DNA from 2 places in the Ramlibacter sp. GS1-15 genome. Region 1 is predicted to be linked to the other one. Evidence: riboswitches for the same ligand, from Rfam matches in the RefSeq annotation. Region 1 holds a riboswitch; the other holds the start of a gene.
What was found. Region 1 has a riboswitch for thiamine pyrophosphate ahead of thiC (phosphomethylpyrimidine synthase ThiC). Riboswitches for the same ligand answer to the same signal wherever they lie in the genome.

Region 2: it holds a riboswitch for thiamine pyrophosphate, as region 1 does, so the genes downstream of both, AC3EF3_RS08640 (TonB-dependent siderophore receptor) here and thiC (phosphomethylpyrimidine synthase ThiC) in region 1, are expected to answer to the same signal.

What each region holds. Positions count from the first base shown of each region.
Region 1 covers NZ_JBYNTU010000001.1:623,738-627,916, reverse strand. The annotation lists gene AC3EF3_RS03135 (FAD-dependent oxidoreductase) at 1-245, opposite strand, end outside; gene thiC (phosphomethylpyrimidine synthase ThiC) at 247-2,103, opposite strand; TPP riboswitch at 2,166-2,280, opposite strand; gene bioB (biotin synthase BioB) at 2,463-3,449, shown strand; gene AC3EF3_RS03120 (hypothetical protein) at 3,446-3,694, opposite strand; gene AC3EF3_RS03115 (DUF1501 domain-containing protein) at 3,842-4,179, opposite strand, start outside.
Region 2 covers NZ_JBYNTU010000001.1:1,714,478-1,718,656, forward strand. The annotation lists tRNA gene AC3EF3_RS08635 (tRNA-Asn) at 1-63, opposite strand, end outside; gene AC3EF3_RS08640 (TonB-dependent siderophore receptor) at 87-2,225, opposite strand; TPP riboswitch at 2,213-2,313, opposite strand; gene AC3EF3_RS08645 (NAD(P)/FAD-dependent oxidoreductase) at 2,320-3,384, opposite strand; gene fdxA (ferredoxin FdxA) at 3,386-3,727, opposite strand; gene AC3EF3_RS08655 (sulfate adenylyltransferase subunit 1) at 3,798-4,179, opposite strand, start outside.

The DNA.
Region 1 (4,179 bases):
ACCTCGAGCTGCTGCGCGATCTGCGGCCACAGATCGAGCGAGCGCAGGCCCAGCGCGAACACGCGCTCGTCGGCGCATTGCAGCTCCGCCACCGGGCACAGCATGCCGGCCGCGGTCCAGCCGGCGGCGCCCCGTGCTTCCGCATGCGGTGCCGGATCGAACACGTCGACCTCGTGCCCCGCGCGAGCGAGCTGGAAGGCCAGCAGGCGGCCGAGCAGGCCGGCGCCGGCGATGCCGATGCGCATGTCAGCCCTTCTGGATCGGGATGTAGATCTCGCTGCCGGCGGCCTTGAACTCCGCGCTCTTGGCTGCCATGCCCTCCTGCGCCGCCGTGTAGTCGCGCACGTCCTGCGTGATCTTCATCGAGCAGAACTTCGGGCCGCACATCGAGCAGAAGTGCGCGACCTTCGCGCCGTCGGCCGGCAAGGTCTCGTCGTGGAAGTCCTTGGCCGTGTCCGGGTCGAGCGACAGGTTGAACTGGTCCTGCCAGCGGAATTCGAACCGCGCCTTCGACAGCGCCTCGTCCCACGCGCGCGCGCCGGGATGGCCCTTGGCCACGTCGGCCGCATGCGCCGCGATCTTGTAGGCGATGATGCCCTGCTTCACGTCGTCGCGGTCGGGCAGCCCCAGGTGCTCCTTCGGCGTGACGTAGCACAGCATCGCGGTGCCGAACCAGCCGATCATCGCCGCACCGATCGCCGACGCGATGTGGTCGTAGCCGGGCGAGATGTCGATCGTCAGCGGGCCGAGCGTGTAGAACGGCGCCTCGCCGCAGTGCCTGAGCTGCTCCTCCATGTTGGCCTGGATCATGTGCATGGGCACATGGCCCGGGCCCTCGATCATCGTCTGCACGTCGTGCTTCCACGCGATCTGCGTGAGCTCGCCGAGCGTGTGCAGCTCCGCGAACTGCGCCTCGTCGTTCGCGTCGGCGCCGCTGCCCGGACGCAGGCCGTCGCCCAGCGAGAAGCTCACGTCGTACGCCTTCATGATCTCGCAGATCTCCTCGAAGTGCGTGTAGAGGAAGTTCTCCTTGTGGTGCGAGATCATCCACTTGGCGAGGATCGAGCCGCCGCGCGAGACGATGCCGGTGCGCCGCTTCGCCGTCAGCGGGATGTACGGCAAGCGCACGCCCGCGTGGATGGTGAAGTAGTCCACGCCCTGCTCGGCCTGCTCGATCAGCGTGTCGCGGAAGATCTCCCACGTGAGGTCTTCGGCCACGCCGCCGACCTTCTCCAGCGCCTGGTAGATCGGCACCGTGCCGATCGGCACCGGCGAGTTGCGGACGATCCAGTCGCGCGTGGTGTGGATGTTCTTGCCGGTGGACAGGTCCATCACCGTGTCCGCGCCCCAGCGGATCGCCCACACGAGCTTCTCGACCTCTTCCTCGATCGACGAGGTCACCGCCGAGTTGCCGATGTTGGCGTTGATCTTCACGAGGAAGTTGCGCCCGATCGCCATCGGCTCGATCTCGGGGTGGTTGATGTTCGCGGGGATGATCGCGCGGCCGCGCGCCACCTCGTCGCGCACGAACTCGGGCGTGATGATCTCGGGGATCGTCGCGCCCATGGCGTTGCCGCGCAGGCGCTCGTTCTTCGCGGCGTCGGCCAGGTACTCGGCCATCCATTCGCGCTTGCCGTTCTCGCGCAGCGCGACGAACTCCATCTCGGGCGTGACGATCCCCTTGCGCGCGTAGTGCATCTGCGTCACGTTGGCGCCCGCCTTCGCGCGGCGCGGCGCGCGCTGCAGGCCCGCGGCTTCGGTGCGCAGCGCGGCAATGCGCGCGGCCTCGCGCTCTTCGCTCTTGGTGCCGTCGTCGATCGCGCGCCTCTCGCGGCCGGCGTAGCTTTCGGTGTCGCCGCGCGCGGCGATCCAGTCGTTGCGCAGGCCCGCCAGGCCGCGGCGCACGTCGATCATCGCGGAAGGCTCGGTGTACGGCCCCGAGGTGTCGTACAGCGTGACGGTCTCGCCGTTGGTGAGTTTCACCTCGCGCATGGGCACGCGCACGCCCGGATGCGCCTGGCCGGCGACGTGGACCTTGGTGGAGGCGGGAAAGGGCTCGCGCGTGAGGGCGAGCAGTTGCGCGAGTTTGTCGGGTGCGTTCATGTGCCTTCCTTGTGAAGCGATGCCATCGATCGCTCCAGGGATGGCAGGACGCGCGCCGTGGGGCAGGGCCTGTCAGCTCTTCTTACGCCGGTACGAACCGGTTCAAGTTCACGGGTTTGGACTCACCATCTCAGCGATAACGGCCTGCATCGACCGCTCGCACCCCGGAGCGATGGCAAGTATAGGGCGTGCTCGCCGCGGCGCACGCGCGGGGCCGTGCATTATTTTTCGATCTTGACCTTGGTCAACCCTGCCTTCGTGGTCACCTTTCCAGCCATATGCCGAACGGTCGGTAGTACGCGCGCGTACCGGCGGGTGGCGCTGCCACAATGCGCCGGCCTTCCACCTGAGGAGATTCGATGTCTGTGATCACGGTGCACCGACCTGCGCGTGCCCCACGAGCCGATGGCCGCTGGACGGTCGCGGCCGTGCGCGAGCTGTTCGAGCTGCCGTTCAACGAACTGGTCTTCCGCGCGCAGGCCGTGCATCGCGAGCATTTCGATCCCGCGCAAGTGGAGCTCGCGACGCTGCTGTCGGTGAAGACGGGCGGCTGTCCCGAGGACTGCGGCTATTGCCCGCAGGCCGCGCAGCACGACACCGGCGTGGCCGCGACGAAGCTGATGGAGCCCGACGAGGTGCGCGTTGCCGCGCAGCGTGCCAAGGACGCCGGGGCGACGCGCTTTTGCATGGGCGCCGCCTGGCGCGCGCCCAAGGACCGCGACATCGAGAAGGTCGCCGAACTCGTCGCCACCGTGAAGTCGCTCGGCCTGGAGACCTGTGCCACGCTGGGCATGCTGGAAGACGGCCATGCCGAAACCTTGCGCGATGCGGGGCTGGACTACTACAACCACAACCTCGACAGCGCGCCCGAGTTCTACGGCGACATCATCACCACGCGCGTGTACCAGGACCGCCTGGACACGCTCGAGCGCGTGCGCGATGCCGGCGTGAAGGTCTGTTGCGGCGGCATAGTCGGCATGGGCGAATCGCGCACCCAGCGCGCGGGACTGATCGCGCAGCTGGCCAACCTCGATCCGTATCCCGAGTCGGTGCCGATCAACCACCTCGTGCGCGTCAAGGGCACGCCGCTGGCCGACGAGGAACCGCTCGATCCTTTCGAATTCGTGCGCACGATCGCCGCCGCCCGCATCACCATGCCCAAGGCGCGCGTGCGCCTGTCCGCCGGCCGCCGCGAGATGGGCGATGCGGTGCAGGCGCTGTGCTTCCTGGCCGGCGCCAATTCGATCTTCTACGGCGATAAGCTGCTGACGACGGGCAATCCGGACACGGAGGCCGACCTGCGCCTGCTCGATCGACTGGGCTTGCAGGCCCGCGGGCTGGCCTAGCGCTTCGGCAGCACCGAACGCTGGAACTTCGATTCGGGAGGAAAGATGAGGGTGGACGCTGCCGGATCGTGGAGCGTATCACCCCGCCCCCGTCGCGCCTTCGACCAGATGAGGGCCAGGAGGACAGCGGCCACCAGGGCCAAAGGCACGCAGACCAGGAGCGTCTCTCGCCACGCATAGGCGCCCCATGCCGCGCCGGCGGCGATGGCGAGAGAGGCGACTACCGTGATCTTGCTGGACGACATGAGCTCAGCATACGGCAGGACACCGGGGGCTGCGCAACTGTGGGCTTACCGGAATGTGGCATGCTGCCGACACCCTTGTGTCTGGCGGAGCAGGAGCTTGTCAAACGCCGCGCCGATCCTGGCGATGGTCGTGCCAGTGGCGTTTCATCAAACCAGGCCGAGCATGGCCGGCGTGACCTGCGCGAACACCCGCTGCGAGTCGGCCTCGCGAAGCGCGAACTGCGACTCGAAGATCCCGCCGAGCACCGCGCGATAGTCGTTGAGCACCGGCCAGTCGCGATTCTGGAAGAGGCTCGCCGGTGTCACGGCGACCTGTTCGCCCGCCACCGGTGCGCGCTTGCTCGACCCGCCCAGCACCCACATCACGCCGCCGTGGCCATGGTCGGTGCCGCGATTGCCGTTCTCGCGAAACGTCCGGCCAAATTCGCTGAGCACGACGACGGTCGTATCCGGCCACAGCGGCCCCATCTCGCTCACGAAGGCGG
Region 2 (4,179 bases), 1.1 Mb from region 1:
TGGGCTCGAACCAGGGACCTACGGATTAACAGTCCGGCGCTCTACCGACTGAGCTATCGGGGAACAGCCTTCAATTATAGCGTCAATTACATCGCCGCCGTGACGGCTAGGCGCACGGTGCGCGGAGCGCCCGGGTACAGGTACACGTGGCCGAACTGGTAGGGCGATTCGCGCCAATACCGTTTGTTGGCCACGTTGTCGATGCCCAGTGTCCACGTCGTCGCGGTTCGGCCGATCTGCTTCTCATAGCGCAGCGCCGCGTCGACGCGCGTCCAGGCCGGCAACTTGATGGATTCATCCGCGAGAACGGCGCGATTGCCTTCGTGCGACAGCGAGCCCTGCAGCTCCAGGCCGGCGATGCCCGGCATCTTCCACGCCGCGAACGCGCGCGCGACCACCGCGGGCACGTTGATCGGACGATGGCCGTTGCTCGCCGGATCGATCGCGCTGCCTTCGCGGCGCGCATGCAGCAGCATCGCCGTCGCGCCTGCGCGCCATGGGCCGGACGTCCACTGCAGCGCGCCTTCGATGCCGCGATGCACGGCCGTCCCGTCGAACTGGCCCGTGCACAGGCTGAAGGTGATGTCGCAGAAGGCGATGTTCGACACCGGCCGGCGGATGTCGAACCACGCGAGCTCCCAGGCCCACGCATCGCGTGATCCCTTCACGCCCACTTCCCACTGGCGGGACTTCAGCGCCGGCAGCACCGCGCCGGGATTGGCGTAGACGCTCGGGTTGTTGGGAACCACCTGCGACTCCAGGCCTTGTCCCCAGCTCGCGTACGCCGTCGTCGCGTCGGCCAGCTTGTAGCTGCCGGCGAGCCACGGCGTCGTGAGGGATTGGGAGTAGCTCGTGGCCTCGCTGCCGTCGCTCGCGGCGAACGAGCGGTTCAGGCGCGTGTGGCGCATGCCCAGCCAGGTGGTGAACTTCGCGTTCCAGTGGATCGCGTCGCGCAGCGACAGTTCGGTGGAGCGCTCGTCCTGGTTCTGGCCGGGGAATACGGGCGTGGGATCGGGCGGCACGATCGCCGTGCCCTGCACGTTGCCCGTGCCGACGAAGTTGTAGGCGTTGTCGGGAAGCCGGTCGTGGATCGTGCTGCGCAGGATGCCCAGCCCGAGGTCGTGCGTGATGCCGCCGGTGGCGACCTTTCCTTTCAATTCCAGCGAAGCCGCGTTCTCGCGGCGCTTCTCGCCGATGCTGCGGTAGTCGTAGTAGTCGAACGTGCCGTCGGAGCAGAAGCGGTCGAAGCGGCCCTCCGCGCTGCAGCCGAACGGGAACGCCGTGAAGTCATCGTTCTTCAGCCGCTGCGATCCGAGCTGGCCGACGACGCGCCAGTCGCTGCCGAGCGTGTGCGTGTAGCGGAAGGTGCCGGTCAGCGCGTCGAACTTCGAGGGCTGCGCCCAGGGCTGGTTGTTCAGGTTCAGGCGCGGATCGACAGGCGCGGGCAGCACGTCGCCCAGGAGGCTGAAGCCCACCTGGCTTGCCTGCTTCTTGCTGCTCCATTCGAACTCCCCTTCGAGCAGCGAGTCGCGCGTGATGCGCCAGTCGCCCGCGAACGCGACCAGGCTGCGATCGCCATCGAGGTTGTGAATCAAGGGGCGCAGGCGTTCCTGCGCGACGTTGAGGCGATAGCCGAAGGCGCCGTCGGTGCCGAAGCGCCCGCCCAGGTCGACGGCCGCGAGCACGCTCGCGCGCCGCGTCCATTCCAGGCGCACTTCGCGCAGGTCGGTCTCGGTCGGTCGCTTCACGACGTAGTTCACCAGCCCGCCCGGCGCGCTCGTGCCCGCCTGGATCCCGCTCGTGCCCTTGAGGAGCTCGACACGTTCCTTGTTGTCCAGCGGGATGGTGGTCTCGGCGCTGATCGGCAGGCCTTCGCGGCGGTAGTTGTAGTCCTGGTCGAGCAGGAAGCCGCGGATCGACAACATGTCCCAGTAGCCTGGCGCGTCGTACGCGTCGACCAGCGAAGGGTCGAAACGCGTGAGGTCCGCCAGGCGCCGCGCACCGGATTGCTCGATCTGCTTGCGATCGATGATGCTCGCGGACATCGGCACGTCCTTGAGCGGCAGGTCGCCGAAGCCGGTCACGTCGGCGGCCGGCGGCCAGGCCTTTTCCGTCACGGTGACAGGCGAGAGCGTCGTGGTCTGCGAATGGGCGCTGCCGGCGACGGCGGCAAGGAGGGCGACGCGCGCGATGGCGCGCAAAGGGAAGGTGTGTGCTTCTGTCATGGCTTTCCCTGCGCGAGGATTACCTCAGTCAGGTTCAAAGGGACTCTCTCAGTCGCCGCGGCACGCGGCAACACCCCTAGCGAGTGCGCGAATGTTAATCGAAGACGGGTGTCTCCACGCCGAGCACCTTGTGCAGCCTCGGCGACGTGGTCGTGTACTGCAGCATGATCGTCTGGCCGGGGTAGACGATCTTCGCGGCACCGAAGGCGGCCAGCGCGCATTCGTGGAACCCCGACAGGATCAGCTTCTTCTTGCCGGGATAGGTGTTGACGTCGCCGACCGCGAAGATGCCCGGCTCGCTCGTCGAGAACTTCTCGGTGTCCACCTTGAGCTGCCGACGCTCGATGTCCAGGCCCCAATCCGCGATCGGGCCGAGCTTGGGCGACAGTCCGAAGAACACCAGCAACGCGTCCGCACGCAGCTCGTGCACAGCCATGTCCGGACCCGTCACCTTCACGGCGGACAGCTTGCCGTCCTGCTCGTCGTAGCTCGTGACCTGCCCGACGATGAAGCGCATGCGCTGTTCCTCGCACAAGGCCCGCATCCTGGCGACCGAAGCGGGCGCCGCCTTGAAGGCGTCGCGGCGATGGACAAGCGTCACGCTCGCTGCCTTGTTCGGGCCGTCCTGCGCGAAGTTCAGCGCCCAGTCGAGCGCGGAGTCTCCCCCGCCGAGCACGACCAGGTGCTTGCCGGCCAGTTCGGCGGGCTTCTTCACGCTGTAGAACAGCTGCGAGTCCCGGAACTTCGCGATGCCCTCGAGTGCGAGGGCGCGCGGCTCGAACGCGCCCATGCCACCTGCGATGAACACGGTCGTCGCGATGAACTCTTTCGCCTTGTCGGTCACGACGAAGAAGCGGCCATCGTCCCGCCGCTGCAAGGTCATGACGGTCTGGCCCAGGTGGAACGTCGCGCCGAACGGCTCGATCTGCTTGAGCAGGTTGTCCGTGAGTTCCTGTCCCGTGCACACCGGCACGGCGGGGATGTCGTAGATCGGCTTGTCGGGATAGAGCTCGATGCACTGCCCGCCGGCATAGGCGAGCGAGTCGATCACGTGCGCCTTGATCTCGAGCAGGCCCAGTTCGAAGACCTGGAACAGGCCCACCGGCCCGGCACCGATGATCAGGGCGTCGGTCTCGATCGGTGCGGCGGGGTTGCTCACTTCAGCCTTGTGCGTCCCGGATCAGCTCGGGGAGCTTGCCGGTCTTGTCCTTCCATTCCTCGGCGTCGGGCAGCGCCGGCTTGCGCTTGGTGATGCTCTTCCAGCCGGGGGCCTTCGCCAGGTCGGCGTTGATCTGGATGAACTGCAACTGGTCCGGCGGCGTGTCTTCCTCGGCGTAGATCGCGTTGACCGGGCACTCGGGGATGCACACCGCGCAATCGATGCACTCGTCCGGGTCGATGACGAGGAAGTTCGGCCCTTCGCGGAAGCAGTCCACGGGGCAGACATCCACGCAATCCGTGTACTTGCAGCGGATGCAGGATTCGGTGACGACGTGAGTCATGTTGTTCTGTCAGGCGAGGGAAAACGACCCTCGATTCTAGGGCGCCGCACCGGGGCGGCCTTGCGGCAGCTCAACGAACCAGCACGGCCCCCGAGGTCTTGTGCGTGGCCGTGTCCACCAGCACCAGCGACCCCAGCAGGCGGGAGCGCGCGTAGGACTCGACGGGAATCGGTTCCTGCAGCGCCAGGTCGACGTGCCCGATGCCGTTCGGCTCCAGGTGATCGGTCTCGCTCTCGGCCAGCGTGTTGACGTCCAGCTTATGCACGATGCGCTTGATGCGCGCCTTGACCCAGCGATGGCCATGCAGCGCCCAGTACACGCGCCCGGCCACCAACGGCTCGTCGTCGAGCCAGGCAACGGTGGCCGAGACCTCGCGCACGGCATCGTGCGTGCCCAGGGCCAGCAGCCAGTCGCCGCGCGAGACGTCCACTTCGCGATCGAGCACGAGGCCC